Regions from separate parts of the Serratia rubidaea genome, predicted to be linked through region 1. Evidence: predicted binding sites of a transcription regulator. Region 1 holds the regulator's gene; each other region holds the start of a gene.
The links. The regulator LexA, encoded in region 1, represses DNA repair genes until DNA is damaged. The targets are predictions, from matches to a motif close to TNCTGTATGTACATACAGNA.
Positions count from the first base shown of each region.

Region 2: sulA (SOS-induced cell division inhibitor SulA) is a predicted target of LexA. The motif match lies at 2,119-2,138, and genes of this name have one in related genera.
Region 3: uvrB (excinuclease ABC subunit UvrB) is a predicted target of LexA. The motif match lies at 3,059-3,078, and genes of this name have one in related genera.

Region 1 covers NZ_CP065640.1:1,037,912-1,044,211, forward strand. The annotation lists gene dusA (tRNA dihydrouridine(20/20a) synthase DusA) at 1-951, opposite strand, end outside; gene zur (zinc uptake transcriptional repressor Zur) at 1,254-1,763, shown strand; gene dinF (MATE family efflux transporter DinF) at 1,787-3,133, opposite strand; gene lexA (transcriptional repressor LexA) at 3,226-3,834, opposite strand; gene I6G83_RS04815 (diacylglycerol kinase) at 3,943-4,311, opposite strand; gene plsB (glycerol-3-phosphate 1-O-acyltransferase PlsB) at 4,440-6,300, shown strand, end outside.
Region 2 covers NZ_CP065640.1:3,284,508-3,290,807, forward strand. The annotation lists gene matP (macrodomain Ter protein MatP) at 1-43, shown strand, start outside; gene ompA (porin OmpA) at 156-1,223, opposite strand; gene sulA (SOS-induced cell division inhibitor SulA) at 1,585-2,097, opposite strand; gene I6G83_RS15330 (TfoX/Sxy family DNA transformation protein) at 2,328-2,936, shown strand; gene yccS (YccS family putative transporter) at 2,979-5,114, opposite strand; gene I6G83_RS15340 (YccF domain-containing protein) at 5,142-5,594, opposite strand; gene helD (DNA helicase IV) at 5,754-6,300, shown strand, end outside.
Region 3 covers NZ_CP065640.1:2,826,688-2,832,987, reverse strand. The annotation lists gene yvcK (uridine diphosphate-N-acetylglucosamine-binding protein YvcK) at 1-131, shown strand, start outside; gene I6G83_RS13250 (VF530 family protein) at 535-780, opposite strand; gene uvrB (excinuclease ABC subunit UvrB) at 891-2,903, opposite strand; gene I6G83_RS13240 (ABC transporter ATP-binding protein) at 4,036-4,746, shown strand; gene bioD (dethiobiotin synthase) at 4,779-5,453, opposite strand; gene bioC (malonyl-ACP O-methyltransferase BioC) at 5,446-6,213, opposite strand; gene bioF (8-amino-7-oxononanoate synthase) at 6,197-6,300, opposite strand, start outside.

The sequences.
Region 1 (6,300 bases):
CGCCACTTCGCTGCGCGGCTGGCGCACCAGGCTCAGCGCCTGCTCCACCACGCGCACGTCGGCGCCCGCCTTGTGGGCGTTTTCACTCAGATGGCGTCGCCACTGGCGCGCCCCCGGGATCCCCTGGAACAGGCCCAGAATATGGCGGGTGATATGGCCCAGGTAGGTGCCGTTCGCCAGTTCGCGTTCGATGTACGGATACAGCGCCTCGACCACCTCCACGCTGTTGCGCACCGCCGCCTGCGAACCAAACAGCTCGCGGTCCACCTGCGCCAGAATCCCCGGGTTCTGGTAGGCTTCACGCCCCATCATCACGCCGTCGACGTGCTGCAGGTGCTGCTGCGCCTCGGCCAGGGATTTGACGCCGCCGTTAATGGCGATGGTCAGCGCCGGGAAATCGCGCTTGAGCTGGTAGACGCGCGGATAGTCCAGCGGCGGTACTTCGCGGTTCTCTTTCGGGCTCAGGCCGGAGAGCCAGGCTTTGCGCGCGTGGATGATAAACATCTCGCACTCGCCGCGGCCGGAAACGGTGTCGATAAAGTCGCACAGGAAGGCGTAGCTGTCCTGGTCATCGATGCCGATACGGGTTTTTACCGTGACCGGAATCGACACCGCGTCGCGCATCGCCTTGATGCAGTCCGCCACCAGCGCGGCCTGTCCCATCAGGCAGGCGCCGAACATGCCGTTCTGCACCCGGTCGGACGGGCAGCCGACGTTCAGATTGATCTCATCGTAGCCGCGCTGCTCCGCCAGTTTGGCGCAGTGCGCCAGCGCCGCCGGATCGCTGCCGCCCAACTGCAGCGCCAGCGGGTGTTCCTGTTCGCTGTACGCCAGATAGTCCCCTTTGCCGTGAATGATCGCGCCGGTGGTGACCATTTCGGTATACAGCAGCGTCTCTTTGCTCAGCAGGCGGTGGAAATAACGGCAATGACGATCGGTCCAGTCGAGCATCGGCGCGATGGAAAAGCGGCTGGCGTTAAACGGCCGTTCAGCGCCGTTTGAGCCGGCATGCGGAGTGTGTTCTGGTTTTAACGAATCGGTCATTGCGGTATCTATTCAGCATCAGGCGGACAAAAAAGTAATCGCTGATTATAACGTAAACCGCCGCCGAGGCGAAACCACCGCGCCGCCCGGCATTATCCCGCTGAAAAACGGCCATTTTTGTGGCCGAAGCGACAAGAAAAACCACCGGCTATCGGTGATTTGCCGCAGACATGGTAAAATCGCATTTTTAACGTACCGGGATATTCGCCATGAACCCAACCAACCAGGAAAAGCTGCTCGCGCAGGCAGAACGACTCTGCCAGCAACGCAATGTGCGCCTGACGCCGCAACGGCTGGAAGTGTTACGCCTGATGGCGCAACAGCCCGGTGCGATCAGCGCTTACGATCTGCTCGACCTGCTGCGCGTCGTGGAACCGCAGGCCAAACCGCCGACGGTCTATCGCGCGCTGGATTTTCTGCTGGAACAGGGCTTTATCCACCGCGTGGAGTCGGCCAACAGCTACGTGCTGTGCCACCACTTCGAGGAGCCGATGCATACCTCGGCGCTGTTTATCTGCGACCGCTGCGGCCAGGTCACCGAGCGCCCGACGGAAGGCGTGGAAGAGACGCTGCAGAAGCTGGCGCAGGAATCCGGCTTTGCGCTGCGCCACAGCGTGGTGGAAGCGCACGGCCTGTGCGCCGGCTGCGTGGAGGTGGAAGCCTGCGACAGCCAGCATGACTGCGACCACGACCACAGCATCGTGGTGAAAAAGAAGTAACCCGCCCCGCGGCTTAACGCGCGTTAAGCCGCCTTTCCCTGCGCAAACCAGGTGCCGTTGACCCGGTGCCGGTGCCAGATCCAGCCGAGCGATACGCCGCGCAGCCCCAGAAATACGCACAGCGCCAGCCACAGCCCGTGGTTACCCAGCAGCGGTAAACTCAGCAGCGTCAGGCCGTAGCCCGCCGCCGCCACCGCCATGCTGTTACGCATCTCGGCGCCGCGCGTCGCGCCGATAAACATGCCGTCCAGCAGGTAGCACCAGACGCCAACCAGCGGCAGCACCACCTGCCACGGCAGATAGCCGGCCGCCAGCGCGCGCAGCTCCGGCAGGGAGGTCAGCATATTGACGATCTGCTGCCCCGCACAGGCGTACACCAGCGCAAAGCCCAGCGCCACCAGACAGGACTGACGACAGGCGGCGCGCCACACCAGACGCAGCTGGCTGTCGTCGCGCGCGCCGTAGGCATGGCCGGAGTGCGCCTCAACCGCATAGGCGAAGCCGTCCAACGCGTAGGCGGTAAAGGTCAGCAGGTTCATCAGCACCGCGTTGACCGCCACCACCTCGCTGCCCAGCCGGGCGGCGAAAATGGTCAGCGAAGCGAAGCACAGCTGCAACAGCAGAGAGCGCAGCATGATATCGCGGTTGAGCGCCAGCAAGCGGCGTACGTTGCCGCGCCAGGCGTGGCGCAGCATCGGCGGTGAAATACCGCGCATGCGCATCACGCGCCAGCTAAGCCACAGCCCGAGCAGCAGGGTGGCATATTCCGACAGCGCGGTGGCCGTAGCCGCGCCCTGCACGTTCCAGCCCAGCCCCATCACCAGCCACAGATCCAGCACGATATTCAGCAGGTTGCCGACAATCAGCAGGATCACCGGCGCGCGCACGTACTGCACGCCCAGCAGCCAGCCCAGCAGCACCATGTTCGCCAGCGCCGCCGGCGCGCTGAGCCAGCGGATTTCCAGAAACGCCCGCGCCTGCGTCAGCACCTCGCCGTCGCCGCCGACGATCTGCAGCGCGAGGTCGATCAGCGGATGGCGCAGCAGCACAATCGCCAGCCCGGCCAGCAGCGCCAGCAGCAGCGGCTGCATAAAGGCGCGCGCCAGCGCCTGCGGGTTCTGCGCCCCCAGCGCCTGCGCCGTCAGCCCGGTGGTGCTCATACGCAGGAACAGCAGCAGCATAAACAGGAAGCTGGTGACCATCGCCCCCACCGCCACGCCGCCCAGATAGACCGGGCTGTCGAGGTGGCCGATCACCGCGGTATCCACCAGCCCCAGCAGCGGCACGGTAATGTTGGAGAAGATCATCGGCAGCGCCAAACGCCACAGGGCTTTATCCGTGTCGCTGGTCAAGGAGGCAAGCAGGCGCATAGTCATATGTTCCCGTAGCTGAAAAGAGGAGTCAGATAAGAAATAACATCGCCCCGGACGTGGCCGGGGCGATTAAACGCGGGGGATGCGGTTTAGATCCAGTCACCGTTGCGGATAACGCCGACGGCCAGCCCTTCAATGGTGAAGTTCTGCTCGCGCAGGTCAACCTTGATCGGCGTGAACTCGCTGTTTTCCGGCAGCAGCTCAACCATATTGCCGTTGCGCTTCAAACGCTTCACCGTCACTTCGTCTTCGATGCGCGCCACCACCACCTGGCCGTTGCGCACGTCCTGCGTTTTATGCACCGCCAGCAGGTCGCCGTCCAGAATGCCGATATCGCGCATCGACATGCCGTTGACCCGCAGCAGGAAATCCGCATTTGGTTTAAACAGCGACGGATCCACCTTGTAGTGCCCTTCGATATGCTGCTGCGCCAGCAGCGGTTCACCGGCGGCGACCCGGCCGATCAGCGGCAGGCCGTCTTCGTCTTCCATCAGCAGGCGGATGCCGCGCGAAGCGCCGGAGACGATTTCGATCACGCCCTTGCGGGCCAGCGCCTTCAGGTGTTCTTCGGCGGCGTTCGGCGAGCGGAACCCCAGACGCAATGCGATCTCGGCGCGCGTTGGCGGCATGCCGGTTTGCGAGATATGCTCGCGAATCAGATCGTAGACCTCTTGCTGTCTGGTAGTTAGTGCTTTCATTCCGCCCCCTGTTTGTTTATACAGTCTTGCTGTGAGTATATACAGGTGAACGCGGATTGGGAACCGGAGAATGAATAAAAATCAGGGATTAGCGCGCCGCTGCGCAAATCAGGCGAAATGCCGCCACAGCAGCGTTACCCAGACCAGCAGCGCCAGGATAATGCTCAGCGACACCGCCGCCGACCCCATATCCTTGGCGCGGCCGGACAGCTCGTGGAAGTCGGTGCCGACGCGGTCGACAATCGCCTCGATGGCGCTGTTGAGCACCTCGACAATCAGCACCAGCAGCACCGAGCCAATCAGTAAAATACGCGCCACGGCGTCGACGTCCAGCCACAGCGCCACAATGACGGCGACCGCCGCCGCCACCGCTTCCTGGCGGAACGCCGCCTCATTGCGCCACGCCGCCGTTAATCCTTTATATGAATAACCCGCCGCTTTGATGATGCGGGTCAAGCCGGTCGTCTGATTTGCCATTTTGCTGTGTGCCTTTTACAAGAGGTAAGTCATAATTTTAACGGTTCGGGGGTCTTTAACACCACAGATCTGTCACCCGCTTTCTGGTATGCTTGCGGCGCATTGCTAACAAGAGGCTTCACATAGTTATGTCAGGTTGGCGTAAAATTTATTATAAATTATTGAATCTACCACTTAAACTGCTGGTAAGAAGCAAAGCTATCCCCGCAGATCCGGTCACGGAGCTGGGGCTCGATCCCTCACGACCGATTTTGTACGTTTTACCTTACCATTCCAAGGCGGACTTGCTGACGCTGCGCACCCAGTGCCTGGCGCAGGATCTGCCCGACCCGCTCGACCCGCTGGAGATCGACGGTGCGGTATTGCCAAGCTACGTGTTTATTCACGACGGCCCGCGCGTCTTCCGCTATTACACGCCGAAGGAAGAGTCGGTAAAACTGTTCCACGACTATCTGGACCTGCACCGCAATAACCCGGGGCTGGATATCCAGATGCTGCCGGCGTCGGTGATGTTCGGCCGCTCTCCGGGGCGCGAAGGCCAGGGCACCCCGCATCTGCGCCTGCTGAACGGCGTGCAGAAATTCTTCGCCATTTTGTGGCTGGGACGCGACAGCTTCGTGCGCTTCTCCAACACCGTGTCGCTGCGCAAGATGGCGACCGAGCACGGCACCGATAAAATTATCGCGCAGAAGCTGGCGCGCGTCGCGCGCATGCACTTCTCACGCCAGCGTCTGGCGGCGGTAGGCCCGAGCCTGCCGGCGCGGCAGGATCTGTTCAATAAGCTGCTGGCCTCCAAGGCGATTGAAAAAGCGGTGGAAGACGAAGCGCGCAGCAAGAAGATCTCCCACGAGAAGGCGCAGCAGAACGCCATCGCGCTGATGGAAGAGATCGCCGCCGACTTCTCCTACGAAACCGTCCGCCTGTCGGACCGCGTGCTGAGCTGGACCTGGAACCGGCTGTATCAGGGCATCAACGTCACCAACGCCGAGCGCGTGCGTCAGCTGGCGCAGGACGGCCACGAAATCGTCTACGTGCCCTGCCACCGCAGCCATATGGACTATCTGCTGCTGTCCTACGTGCTGTATCACCAGGGCCTGGTGCCGCCGCATATCGCCGCCGGCATCAACCTGAACTTCTGGCCGGCCGGGCCGATTTTCCGCCGGCTGGGGGCGTTCTTTATCCGCCGCACCTTCAAGGGCAACAAGCTCTACTCCACGGTGTTCCGCGAATACCTCGGCGAGCTGTTTACCCGCGGCTACTCGGTGGAGTACTTCGTCGAAGGCGGCCGTTCGCGCACCGGGCGTCTGCTGGAGCCGAAAACCGGCACCCTGTCGATGACCATTCAGGCAATGCTGCGCGGCGGCACCCGGCCGATCACCCTGGTGCCGATCTACATCGGCTACGAGCACGTGATGGAAGTGGGCACCTACGCCAAAGAGCTGCGCGGCGCGACCAAAGAGAAAGAGAGCCTGCTGCAGATGATGCGCGGCCTGCGCAAGCTGCGCAATCTGGGCCAGGGCTATGTCAACTTCGGCGAACCGCTGCCGCTGACCGCCTACCTGAACCAGCACGTGCCGCAGTGGCGCGAGTCCATCGACCCGATCGAAGCGCAGCGCCCGAGCTGGCTGACGCCGACGGTGAACGATCTGGCCGGCAAGATCATGGTGCGCATCAACAACGCCGCCGCCGCCAACGCCATGAACCTGTGTTCAACCGCGCTGCTGGCCTCGCGCCAGCGTTCGCTGACCCGCGAGCAGCTGATCGAGCAGCTGGACTGCTACCTGCAGCTGATGCGCAACGCGCCGTACGCCGACGACGTGACGGTGCCGGACCATACGCCGGGCGAGCTGCTGGACCACGCGCTCAATATGGATAAGTTCGAGGTGGAGCAGGACAATATCGGCGATATCATCATTCTGCCGCGCGAGCAGGCGGTGCTGATGACCTATTACCGTAATAACATTCACCACCTGCTGGTGCTGCCGTCGC
Region 2 (6,300 bases), 2.2 Mb from region 1:
GAAACAAGATCTGCAAGCGATTCTGGGCAAAGACGAAGAGTAGGGATGGGCAGCTCACGATAAAGCCGGCCGCGCGCCGGTTTTTTTATGGCGGCAATGGGCAGAAGGCGAAAAAAAACCCCGCAGCGCGGGGTTTTTTATTAAGAAGCGGTAACTTAAGCCTGAGGCTGAGTTACAACGTCTTTAACGCCTTTAACTTCGATTTCTACACGGCGGTTCGGTGCCAGGCACTCGATCTGTGCTTTGGTAGCACGGCCGTTTTTGTAACCGCAGCTATCGGTAACTTGGTTAGCTTCGCCCATGCCACGTGCAGAGATTTTGTCTGCAGGGATGCCTTTAGAAACCAGGTAGTCAACTACGCTGCGAGCGCGGTTTTCAGACAGACGCTGGTTGGCTGCATCTTTACCAACTGGGTCAGTGTAGCCCAGAACAACTACGGAACCGTCTTTAGGATCCATAGAGCTCAGCTGGGAGTACAGCTGATCCAGAGCCTGCTGGCCTTCTGGTTTCAGAGTAGCTTTACCGAAGTTGAACAGAACGTCAGACTTCAGGGTGAAACGCTTGGTTTCAACAACTGGAGCTGGAGCTGGCGCTGGTGCTGGAGCAGCTTCGTCCTGACCGAAACGGTAAGAAACGCCCAGGCTCAGCATGGTGTTGTCTGGACGTGCGCCCACGGTGCCTGCGTCGCCGATGTTGCTAACGAACTGATAATCCAGGCGGGTAGCCCAGTTTTTGGTCAGTGCGTATTCAACACCAATTGCAGCCAGCGGAGAAACGCCGGTGTCGTGGTTGCTGATGCGGGTGCCATTGCCAAAGTTAGCTTTGGAATCTGCACGCCATACCATACCACCCAGACGGGTGTAGATGTCCAGATCGTCAGCGATTGGGTAGCTCAGTTTAGCTGCCAGCTGAACGCCCTGTGCCTTGAAAGCACCGTTGTTCACGCTGCCTTTGTAAGGCATACGGCCCAGCCAGTCATAGCCCAGCTCGAAGCCCAGGTATTGGTTCGCCTGGTAACCCAGGAACGCACCAGCACCCAATTGGTTTTCATGGATTGGGCCGTTACCGGTACCGGTGTAGCCGTTGCCATAGAAACCTACGTCATGATACTGGGACCAGCCCAGTTTAGCACCGGTGTACCAGGTGTTATCTTTTGGGGCGGCTTGCGCTACGGTAGCGAAACCGGCCAGTGCCACTGCTAATGCGATAGCTGTCTTTTTCATTTTGCGCCTCGTTATCATCCAAATAGGCAATGAGCTTTAAAGCTGATTTTTAAGCCCTTGGTTAAATTCCTTCGCCAAGGTTTGTGCCCTCGTTTGTTACTCTCCAGTTTTTTACTGGCGTTATAGAGCAACCTTGGCGATGTAAAGTCTACAACGTGGCGCGAAAGTTACAAGTGTGATGTGATAAAGCTCTAAAAAAAAACGCAGAAATAGTCATATTTGCTAACAAATTTAGGCGCATTTTTAGCCGATTTTTTGTTCGACTGAGGGCGTGGAACCGCGGCTGCTCTCGCTTTGTCCATGATCCCCCAAAGGTTCCGTTTTCGGGGGATAAAAATGATGGGAAAAATCCTAAATTTACTTAATGATACAAAGAAGAGTGAATTTTTAGGGTCGGAAACTGTCCCTGAGCCGGGATTGTGTCACGCTGAGGACGCATAATAAAACCGTAAGCATGACCCTGTTCAGCCGCCCGCTGTAATTTTAGACGATCTTCCGCGGTTAGCTCGGGCAACCAGCCGAGAACGGCGCTGTAGTTCCCCGTCAGCAACGCTTTTTCCATCGCATCGACCGTATTGATCGGGCTGATTTGGCTCAATTGTACGACTTTATCTGCAGGCAGGCCAGAGCGCTGCAGCCACAGCTTGCTGAGTTTCTGCTGCGGCGTTAGCCATAACAGCCAGCGCGACTGGGTGGCTAACTGCTGCAACAGCGGTAATAATAGAAGCTGAGTGACCGCGGGCTGATGCTCGTTGTAAACAAATTCACCGATCAGGCCATTTTCGCTGGCGCTGCCCGCAGAAGCGTTCTGCGCACCGTTCAGGGTAAACGCGTTATGGCTGCGATGGGCTTTGTGAAGTGATTGAGTACGCATGTGATATCCCGCCTGTAGTTGTACTGTATGTATATACAGTATCCGCAATATCTCCCGAGATCAAGCCAATTTTTCGTCACGCCTCGCATAATCGTGAACGTTTTTTGTACATATCTGAATTGTGATTGGCAGTGCAGACATTAATGCGTATTTTTCTATTACGTGTTCTCGTAAGTTTTATCTTATTGATTTTAATTATGATTGACTGAGAAGCCACAGAGGAGAACGTTATGCATGGAAGAACAATAGCAAGAGTCGCACAGGCAAAAGCCTGTTTTGATACATTGGGCACTATTACTACCCGTTCACAGTTCGGCGGCTACGGATTACTGGCAGACGGCGTGATGTTCGCCGTCGTTGCCGACGGCGAAATGTATTTGCGCGCCACCAAGAGTCTGGAGTCGGAGTTTCGCGCACGCGGCATGGTCAACATGGTGTACTCAAAGCGCGGCGTGCCGATCATCATGCGCTATTACTGGGTGGACCATCAGCTGTGGGGCGAGCCGCAGGCGCTGTTTGCGCTGGCCTGGCAGGCAAAGCGCGAGGCGAACAAAGAGATACAGAGCCGCAGCCGCGGCAGCCGGCGGTTGAAGGGGCTGCCCAATATCGATGCCGGCCTGGAGCGGCTGCTGTGGCGGGTGGGGATCCGCGACGTGTATGATCTGCGTCTGCAGGGGGCCAAGGGCTCTTTTCAGAAGCTGATGCGGCAGCAAAAAAACCTGGGGTTGAAGGCGCTGCTGTCGTTGGCCGGCGCGATTGCCGGCTACCATCACGCCGCGTTGCCCGATGAGATTCGCGGAGAACTGAGCGCCTGGTTTAATCAACAAATGCCGCAGTAAGGCGCGTTAACGACTTTAACGCGCCTTAATCTGGCTACAGGCTCATTGTGATTGCCCAATCTGCGCGTTCAACGACGTCAGCTCCGGCAGCAGCTCCACAACCAGCCCTATTTGCTGCAGAACTAACTGCTCTTTGCTTTCTGGCTCTGGCGTCAGCTGCGCGATGCGCGCGGACAGTTTTTCCAGCGCCAGGTTGATGCGTTGAGCATCGGCGGCGTCGTGTTGCAACGCGCCGTCTACGTAGCAAACGGCGTCGTTCAGCACGTTGAACACGTCGATATTGGTCAGCCGTTCACGATGGGCCCCCAATGCCGAAATATAACTCAGCAGCGTATGGTTAAGGCACAGCAGCCGGAAGGCTGCGTCCTGCGTCGCCTTGTCGGCTTTGGGGTCGGCGGACATATTTGAGATCACCGACGCCAGTTCCGCATCGCTGTTATGGGCGTCGCGGCGGGCAATACGGTAAGGCAGACCGTTATTTTTCCCTTCGTGGTACTGCACCAAAATGGCGTCCAGGTAGCGGCAGTCGGCATCCAGCGTTTTGCTGACGACGGCGGAAAGCTGACGGAAGCGCCAGTCCGGCCAGATAAAGGTCACGGCCGCCCAGGCGATGGCGCAGCCCAGCAGCGTGTCGTAAACGCGCGGAGCGGCGACTTCGAAACCCTCGCCCAGCAGGTTGAAGCACAGCAGCACCAACAGGGTGATAAACATGGTGGCGTGAGCGTACTGCACCGTACGGAAGGCGAAAAACAGCACGCCGCTGATCACGATCAGCACCAGCTGGCCTTCGGTCGACGGGACAAAGTACAGGATTGGCAGGCCGATCAGAACGCCCGCCAGGGTGCCGATAATCCGCAGCGCCAGCCGCCGGCGGGTGGCGTTGTAGTTAGGCTGGCAGACAAACAGGCTGGTGAGCAGGATCCAGTAACCGTGCCGCATTCCGGTCAGTTGAATAAACGCATAGCCGATGCACAGCACGACCGACATGCGGATGGCATGGCGGAACAGCGCCGATTGCGGCGTCAGGTGGCGGCTGATGCGCAGGCGGATATCGCTCCAGCCGGTGAGCCGGTCGTCTGACAGGCTGTTCTCTTCTTCCTGACCGTTGGCCAGCGCCTGTTCCGATTCAATATTCGCCAGCTGGGCGTCAATCGCCCGCAGGTTTTTCAGCAGATGGGACAACGCCTTGGTCAGCTCGCGGTTATCAGCATTGACGGCGATGCGCGCCAGCGCCTCTTCGATACGGGTAAACGCCGGTTCAAAGCGGCTGTTGTGCTGATATTTCTGCCGCAGCAGGATTGACTGCGCCAGCTGCTGGCAGGCGCGGGCCTGTTTACTGAGTAACCGCTGGAAGCGGAACAGAATATCGCTGTGGCGGAACTGTTTGCTCAACGCCTGATACTGTACGTGTGAAGAGCTGGCGCGCTCATGGATGTCCTGCGCGACAAAGTAGTAATGCAGGGTACGGCGGGTGCCGCGCTGGCCGCGATCGCCTTTCAGGCGGGTCAGCAGCGACATTTTAGTCTGGTTCAGCGTGCTGACCAGGCTGCTGTTGGCCATGGCGACGTCCATCCACGGCAGGTCGGCGTCCTTTTCGGCGTCCGGGTCGAACAGATTGGCCTTGGCGTCCAGATAATTGGCCAGCTGCTGGTAGCAACGCGCCAGGTTCTCCTGCAGCGGGCGGATAGGGAACAGCAGATGGCCGATCAGCGTCAGCAGGTTATACCACACCGCGCCGACAATCAGCAGAATCGGTTGCTGATACCAGACGTCATACATCGAGGTGCCGAGCATGGCGTACACCGCAATCAGCAGAGCGCCAAACGCGATGGTGGCATAGCGCTGCCCCAGGGCGCCCAGCAGAATAAAGCCGCAGGTAGACAGCGCCAGGCCCAGGATAAACAGCCACGGGTAGGGGAACAGCAGTTCGATCGACGCGGAAGCAATAAAGAAGCAGACCAGCGTAATCAGCAGATTACGCAGCCTGCCGGCGAGCCGGTCATCCAGATCGGTGAGGGCGGCGGCGACCACCCCCAGCGTCAGCGGAATGGTGAGCTTGGCAACGCCCAGCCACCAGGGAACGGCGGTGGTGCCGACCAGAGCGATAAAAATACGCAGGTTGTAAAGCAAACTGCTGTTGTAGGCATAACGACGCAGCGCCGGTGCAAAAGCAAGCACAAAAAAACTCCTCAGACGGAGAAAAAGTTAACGTTGTTGGTATTGGCGACGTGCATTTTCACTTCTGGCCTGCTGAGCCATTTCGACGGAAACCACCCGGCGTCCGACCGGCCACAGCGCAATGGCGGCGATTTTAAAGTTGGCGATGCCTACCGGGATGCCGATAATGCTGATGCACTGGGTGATGCCGGCGGCAATGTGCGACAGGCACAGCCACCAGCCGAAGAAGATCAGCCAGAACACATTGAGCAGCGAACCGCCGGCGGAAAGCAGGGCATTGCTTTTTTCCGGGTACAGTTCGTTGACGCTGATTGCTTCATTGCCGTAAGGCAGGAAGGAGAGTTTGGTGATTTCCCAGCAGGAGCGAGTTAACGGCAGGGTAAAGATTAAGACGATACTGACCAGGGTGGCAAACAGCCACGCCAGGGTCGTGAAAAAACCGCCTAACACAAAATTCAGAATATTCAGTACAGTACGCATAGTTGGGACTCTGCTCTAATCATGGTCAAACCGCAGGGCGGTTGCGTTTGCTATCAAAACGTAGAAACTATTCTACCCTTTTTTTAGCGCTAGAGTGCCACTGCTTATCGCAGGTAAACTGGCAACTCTCCAATCTCAATAGAGTCATGGCACGCCGATATGGAACTTAAAGCGACATCGCTGGGAAAACACCTGGCTCAGCATCCTTATAACAGAGTACGACTGTTGCATGCCGGCGTTGAGGTCAGCGGTGAAAAGCATGAATACCTGATTCCGTTCAATCAGCTGATCGAGGTCCGCTGTAAGCGCGGCATCGTCTGGGGTGAACTGGAGTTCGAACTGCCGGACGAAAAAGTGGTGCGTCTGCACGGCACCGAATGGCAGGAAACACAGCGTTTCTACCACTATATGCTGCAGGCGTGGCAGCGCTGGAGCGCCGAAATGAGCGAGATCAGCGCCGGCGTGCTGCAGCAGCAGGTGGAAAACATCCGGCGCATTGAGCAGCAGGACAAATGGTTCAAGCGGTCGTCGCTGGGCAAGCTGCAGCAGCAGATCCGCGAGGCCTTCGGCGCATTGCCGATGCCGGCGGCGCGTCTGGAAAGTTTTGACAACTGCCGCGATGATTACCGCCTCTGCCTGCAGTGGCTGCAGCACGGGCCGCACAGCGTCGCCGAGCGCAACCGGCAGTGGACGGAGCGGATGTTGG
Region 3 (6,300 bases), 1.8 Mb from region 1:
CGCAGTCGGTGCCGGACCGTCTGGTGATCCAGCAAAATCTGGAAGCCAGCGATATTCCTTACCGCCACGACCGTCAGCTGCTGCGCCAGGCGATCGACCAGGCGCTGAGCCAGCTGGCGGCCCGCCGCTAGCGGTTCAGGTCAGTGATTTACGCAAGCTTTAAGTATGACGGGTAGTTACCCTAAATAATTAAAGTTGCAGGAAGGCGGCAAGGGAAGGAATCCCGATGAGCTGACTCCGGTCAGTGATTCGGGTGACTGAGCGCGGCCAGCGCACCTGCAGCCTCAAGTATGACGGGTAGATACCCTAAATAATTAAAGTTGCAGGAAGGCGGCAAGGGAAGGAATCCCGATGAGCTAACTCCGGTCAGTGATTCGGGTGACTGAGCGCAGCCAACGCACCTGCAGCCTCAAGTATGACGGGTAGATACCCTAAATAATTAAAGTTGCAGGAAGGCGGCAAGGGAAGGAATCCCGATGAGCTGACTCCGGTCAGTGATTCGGGTGACTGAGCGCAGCCAACGCACCTGCAGCTTTAAGTATGACGGGTATACCAAGGGTTATTGCTCAGCATCTGTATATACAGCTCCTCCACCTGCGTGCGCGCCCACGGCGTGCGGCGCAAAAACTTCAGGCTGGATTTGATACTGGGATCGTTGCTGAAGCAGTTAATGCGGATACGGTCGGCCAGCTCTTCCCAGCCGTAGTATTCCACCAGTTTGTTCAGCAGCTGCTCCAGCGTAATGCCGTGCAGCGGATCTTTGGGATTGTATGCGCTCATAGCGGTTGCTCGATATCTGTCGCCGGTCTGTGGGCCGCACACCATAATCAGCTTTGCCGGGCGCGACAAGGATTTTCAGCGCCGGCCGCTGCGGGCCGGCGCTGACTGCATCAGGAGATGGCGATAAACTGCTCGCGCAGCTGGTGGATCTCATCGCGCAGCGCCGCCGCCTGTTCAAACTCCAGATTTTGCGCGTGGGTGTACATCTGCGCTTCCAGATCGCGAATTTTCTGCTCCAGCGCTTTCGGCGTCAGCGTCTGATACTGCGCCGCGCTCTCCGCCGCCTTGCCCTTCCCTTTGCCCTTACCGCGCGGTGACGGCTGGCCCAGCTGCAGAATATCGGCGATCTTCTTGTTCAACCCCTGCGGCACGATGCCGTTGGCTTCGTTATACGCCTGCTGTTTGGCGCGACGCCGTTCGGTTTCGCCAATCGCCTTGGCCATCGAGTCGGTGATCTTGTCGCCGTACAGAATCGCCTTGCCGTTCAGGTTACGGGCGGCGCGGCCAATGGTCTGAATCAGCGAGCGTTCGGAGCGCAGGAAGCCCTCTTTATCCGCGTCCAGAATCGCCACCAGCGACACTTCCGGCATATCCAGCCCTTCCCGCAGCAGGTTGATGCCGACCAGCACGTCAAACTCGCCCAGGCGCAGATCGCGGATGATCTCCACCCGCTCGACGGTATCGATATCCGAGTGCAGATAGCGCACCCGCTCGCCGTGCTCTTCCAGATATTCGGTCAGATCTTCCGCCATGCGTTTGGTCAGCGTCGTCACCAGCACCCGCTCATTGATCGCCACGCGCTTGCGGATCTCGGACAAGAGATCGTCGACCTGCGTCGCCACCGGCCGCACCTCAACCACCGGATCCAGCAGGCCGGTCGGGCGCACTACCTGATCGATCACCTCGCCGCCGGATTTCTCCAGCTCATATTTGCCCGGCGTGGCCGAGACGTAGATCGACTGCGGCGCCTGCGCCTCAAACTCCTCAAAGCGCATCGGCCGGTTATCCAGCGCCGACGGCAGACGAAAACCGTACTCCACCAGGGTTTCCTTACGCGAGCGGTCGCCCTTGAACATCGCGCCGATCTGCGGCACGGTGACGTGCGATTCGTCCACCACCAGCAGGCCGTCGGCCGGCAGGTAGTCGAACAGCGTTGGCGGCGGCTCGCCCGGCTGGCGGCCGGAGAGGTAGCGCGAGTAGTTTTCAATGCCCGAGCAGTAGCCCAGCTCGTTCATCATCTCCAGATCGAACTGGGTGCGCTGCGACAGCCGCTGCTCTTCCAGCAGCTTGTTGTTGGCCAGCAGCACCTTGCGCCGCTCCGCCAGATCCGTGCGGATCTCCTCCATCGCCTGCAGGATGCGCTCGCGCGGCGTTACGTAGTGCGACTTCGGATAGATGGTGAAACGCGGCACCACCCGATCCACCTGGCCGGTGAGCGGGTCAAACAGCGACAGGCGCTCCACCTCATCGTCAAACAGCTCGACGCGCAGCGCCAGCTCGTCGGATTCCGCCGGGAAGATGTCGATCACCTCGCCGCGCACCCGGAAGGTGGCGCGCTGGAAGGCCTGATCGTTGCGCGTATACTGCAGCTCGGCCAGCCGGCGCAGGATCGAACGCTGGTCGATCAGCATGCCCTGGGTCAGGTGCAGCATCATCTTGAGATACAGATCCGGATCGCCCAGGCCGTAGATCGCCGACACCGAGGCCACCACCACCACGTCGCGCCGCTCCAGCAGCGCCTTGGTGGCGGAAAGACGCATCTGCTCGATATGTTCGTTCACCGAGGCGTCTTTTTCGATAAAGGTGTCGGAGCTGGGCACGTAGGCTTCCGGCTGGTAATAGTCGTAGTAAGAGACAAAATACTCCACCGCATTCTCCGGGAAGAACGCTTTCATCTCACCGTACAGCTGCGCCGCCAGCGTTTTGTTCGGCGCCAGCACCATCGTCGGCCGGTTGAGATCGGCAATCACGTTGGCGATGGTGAAGGTTTTCCCCGAACCGGTCACCCCCAGCAGCGTCTGGTGCGCCAGCCCGTCCTCCAGCCCCTCTTCCAGCTTGCGGATCGCTTCCGGCTGATCGCCGGCCGGTTTGAAGTCTGAATGCAGTTTGAATAATTTACTCATAGATACCCAAAGTCATTGGCGTTGCGGCAAGAAGACAGAGACGAGCGGCGTCGGCACATCGGGTTGCGCGTGGCTAACGGTGCAGAGCGCCGCGTCGGCACGCCGGGCAGCCAATAAGTATGGAAAGCCGCGGCGTTTTTCGCCAGCCCCTATGATACTGGATATAAAACCAGCTTCAAGCGGATTCGTGGCATTGCCGCCGGGGAGATTCGGGACGTTGCACCGTTAAGGTTACGCTTCGGTGACATTTTTATTGTCAATAACAGATTTATCCCCAGATCGCGCGACAAATTAACTTCTTGATAGCAGAGTGTCGAAAAATCATACATACGACATTAACCGCTTACACAACGTCTTGATTTTAGTTAATTAGTTGATATAAAAGAGAATTAACAAAAAGACGAGAATCCGGACAATGCGAACAGAAGCCGCGTCCTCTCTCGCTTCCCGCCGCTTTTCTAAATCTAATACACAAGGTTATCCACAGGAATAGTGGATAACTCACACCACCCCGCCAGCCACGGGAGTTACAGAAAAAACACTTTTTGCCCTTGAAACGATCCCAAATCGCTTTTTTAGTTATTTTTTGACACTTTTATTGCTTTGTTTATACCTATAAAGACTAACAGCCCCCATTGCCAATCCCGCATTCGGCCGGATCGCCGACTGACGCCGCCGATACCCCCATCGCTATTGCACCATTAGGTTTCGCCGCGGCACCGCCGTAGTGCAAAAAACGTCCATTTTAACTTTTGTCGCCATTTTACCCAGTCTGCACAGGCCAGACGCAGCGCAGCCAAAGCTTAACATGACGATAACAATCACGCGTTTTTCACGTCGGACGATAATATTGGCCCGGGAGTTGCTATCAGGAATAACCGCCGGGCCGACAAAAAAGGCGGGCATCAGACGGCGGCCGCGCTCGACAGCGCGCCGGGCGGCAATAACAGCACACGAGAACGCTGAAAAACGCCCTTTCCGCCGGACTCCGGTATCATTTTGCCGCGTTTCGGGCGGCATTGGGTTCTGAACGTTAAAACACTCGGGAAAGCAAGCGTCAGTCGCGCGGGGCAATGCCATACCCTTGCCCCGATGGCATGAGTGAACAACCGACCGGTAAGGAGAATGCCGTATGTTGAGCCTGCGTTCAGTCAATCAGTTTTATGGGCCGAGCCACACGCTGTGGGATATCAATCTGGAGCTGCCGCGCGGCCAGTGCACCGCCCTGCTGGGGCGCAAGGGCGTCGGTAAAACCACGCTGCTGAACTGTATTGTCGGCCATCTGCCGGTGGTCAGCGGCAGTATGACCTGGCAGCGCGCCGATGAAGCGCCGAAAAACCTGCTGCCGCAGGCGGTGGAGCAGCGTGCGGCGCTGGGCATCGCCTATGTGCCGCAGGGGCGGCAGATCTTCTCGCAACTCAGCGTCGAGGAGAATCTGCAGGTGGCGCTGCTGGCCGGCAGGCCGTCGCAGCAGCGTATCCCGCCGCTGATTTACCAGCTGTTTCCCACGCTGGCGGCCATGCGCCTGCGGCGCGCCGGCGATTTGTCCGTCGGGGAGCAGCAGCAGCTGGCGATCTCACGCGCGCTGGTGCGCGAGCCGGAGCTGCTGATTCTGGATGAGCCGACCGCCGGCATGCGTCCGTCGATCGTCAGTGAAATCGGCGCCGCCGTACAGCGGCTGAACCGGGAATGGGGAATGACCATTTTGCTGGTGGAGCACCGCCTGACGCTGATACGCCGCCTGGCCGACCGTTTTTGCCTGCTGGATCAGGGGCGCAACGTCGCGAACGGCACGCTGGCGCAGCTGGATGACGCCCTGATTGACGCCTACCTGACGGTATGATGCGATGGCGCGGGCGTATGGCCCGCCGCCGTTTACAGTAATGACAGATCCAGATAATGCCCCAGCGGCTGCTGCGTAATCTCCGCCAGGTGCGGGATCTCCCCCAGCAGCGGCGCCGGCAGCAGGCGGCTCAGCGTTGCCAGATACTCCGGGTGGCGCCTGCCCGGCGGCGCGATATCGTTGGCGATCCAGCCGGCCAGCGGCAGCCCCGCCTGACGCACGGCCTGCGCGGTCAACAGCGCATGGTTGATGCAGCCGAGCTTCATGCCCACCACCAGAATCACCGGCAGCTGCTCATCCGTCACCCAGTCGGCAAAGCTCTGCGTCGCCGACAGCGGCGTAAACCAGCCGCCCGCGCCCTCCACCAGCAGCCAGTCGGCGCAGTGCTCCAGCCGCCGCAGCCCGGACGACATCACCGTAAACTCAATCGGCTGCTGCAGATCGGCGCTGACGATATGCGGCGACGTCGGCTCGGCAAAGGTGTAAGGGTTCACTTCATCATAGGCGAGCGCCACGCCGCTGTGGCGCTGCAACGCCAGCGCATCCTCGTTGCGCAGCCCCTGCGGCGTCATCTCACTGCCGGAGGCCACCGGCTTATATCCGGCGCTGCGAAAGCCCGCCAGGTTCGCCGCCTGCAGCAGCGCGCTGCTGGCGATAGTCTTGCCCACTTCGGTGTCGGTGCCGGTGACAAACCAACGCTTAATCACAATAAATCACTCCATAAACCACATGATAACTGAGCGGAAATTCGCCGTGCTGGCGCGGATAGGCCGCCTGCAGCGCCGCCAGGCGGCGACGCGACAGCAACCCGGCATCGCGCCCCTGATGCAGGTGCGTGGCGCCGATGCCCTTTAATGAGCGCATCAGCGTCATCACGTCCGGGTAATGCAGCGTCTGCCAGCACGGGTCCAGGCGATAACGGTAGGCCGCGCAGGCGGCCTCAATCTGCGCGAGCGGCAGGAAATCATTCACATGGCGCTCGCCGTCAACCTGCTGCCAGGCATCGCCCAGCTGATGCAGCGACCCCTGCGCCAGGGTGGAAAACAGCACCAGTCCGCCGGGGCGCGTGACGCGGCGCAGCTCCGCCAGCCCGCACGCCAAATCGCTGCACCACTGCACCGCCAGGCTGCTGAAGCTGAGATCGACCGCCGCATCCGGCAGCGGGATATGTTCGATATCCCCCAGCAGATAGTGCTGCGCCGCCTGCTGACTGCGGGCGTACGCCAGCATGCCCGGCGCCAGGTCCAGCGCCGTCACCTCTTTGCCCAGTTCCCGCCAGCGGCGGCTGAAGTAGCCGGTGCCGCATCCGGCGTCCAGCACCTGCCGCGCCGGATGGCCGACGCCGCTCCCCAGTAAGCGCTCGCCAACCTCCCGCTGCAGCACCGCCGCGCCGTCGTAGCTGCCCGCCGCGCGGCTGAAGGCGGAGGCCACCGCCTGTTTATTGACCGTGTTACGCGCTGATGGCATGCAGTACCTCCAGCAGTCGATCGATATCCTGTTCCTGATGCGCCGCGGTCAGCGTAATACGCAGCCGCGCCCCGCCCGGCGGCACCG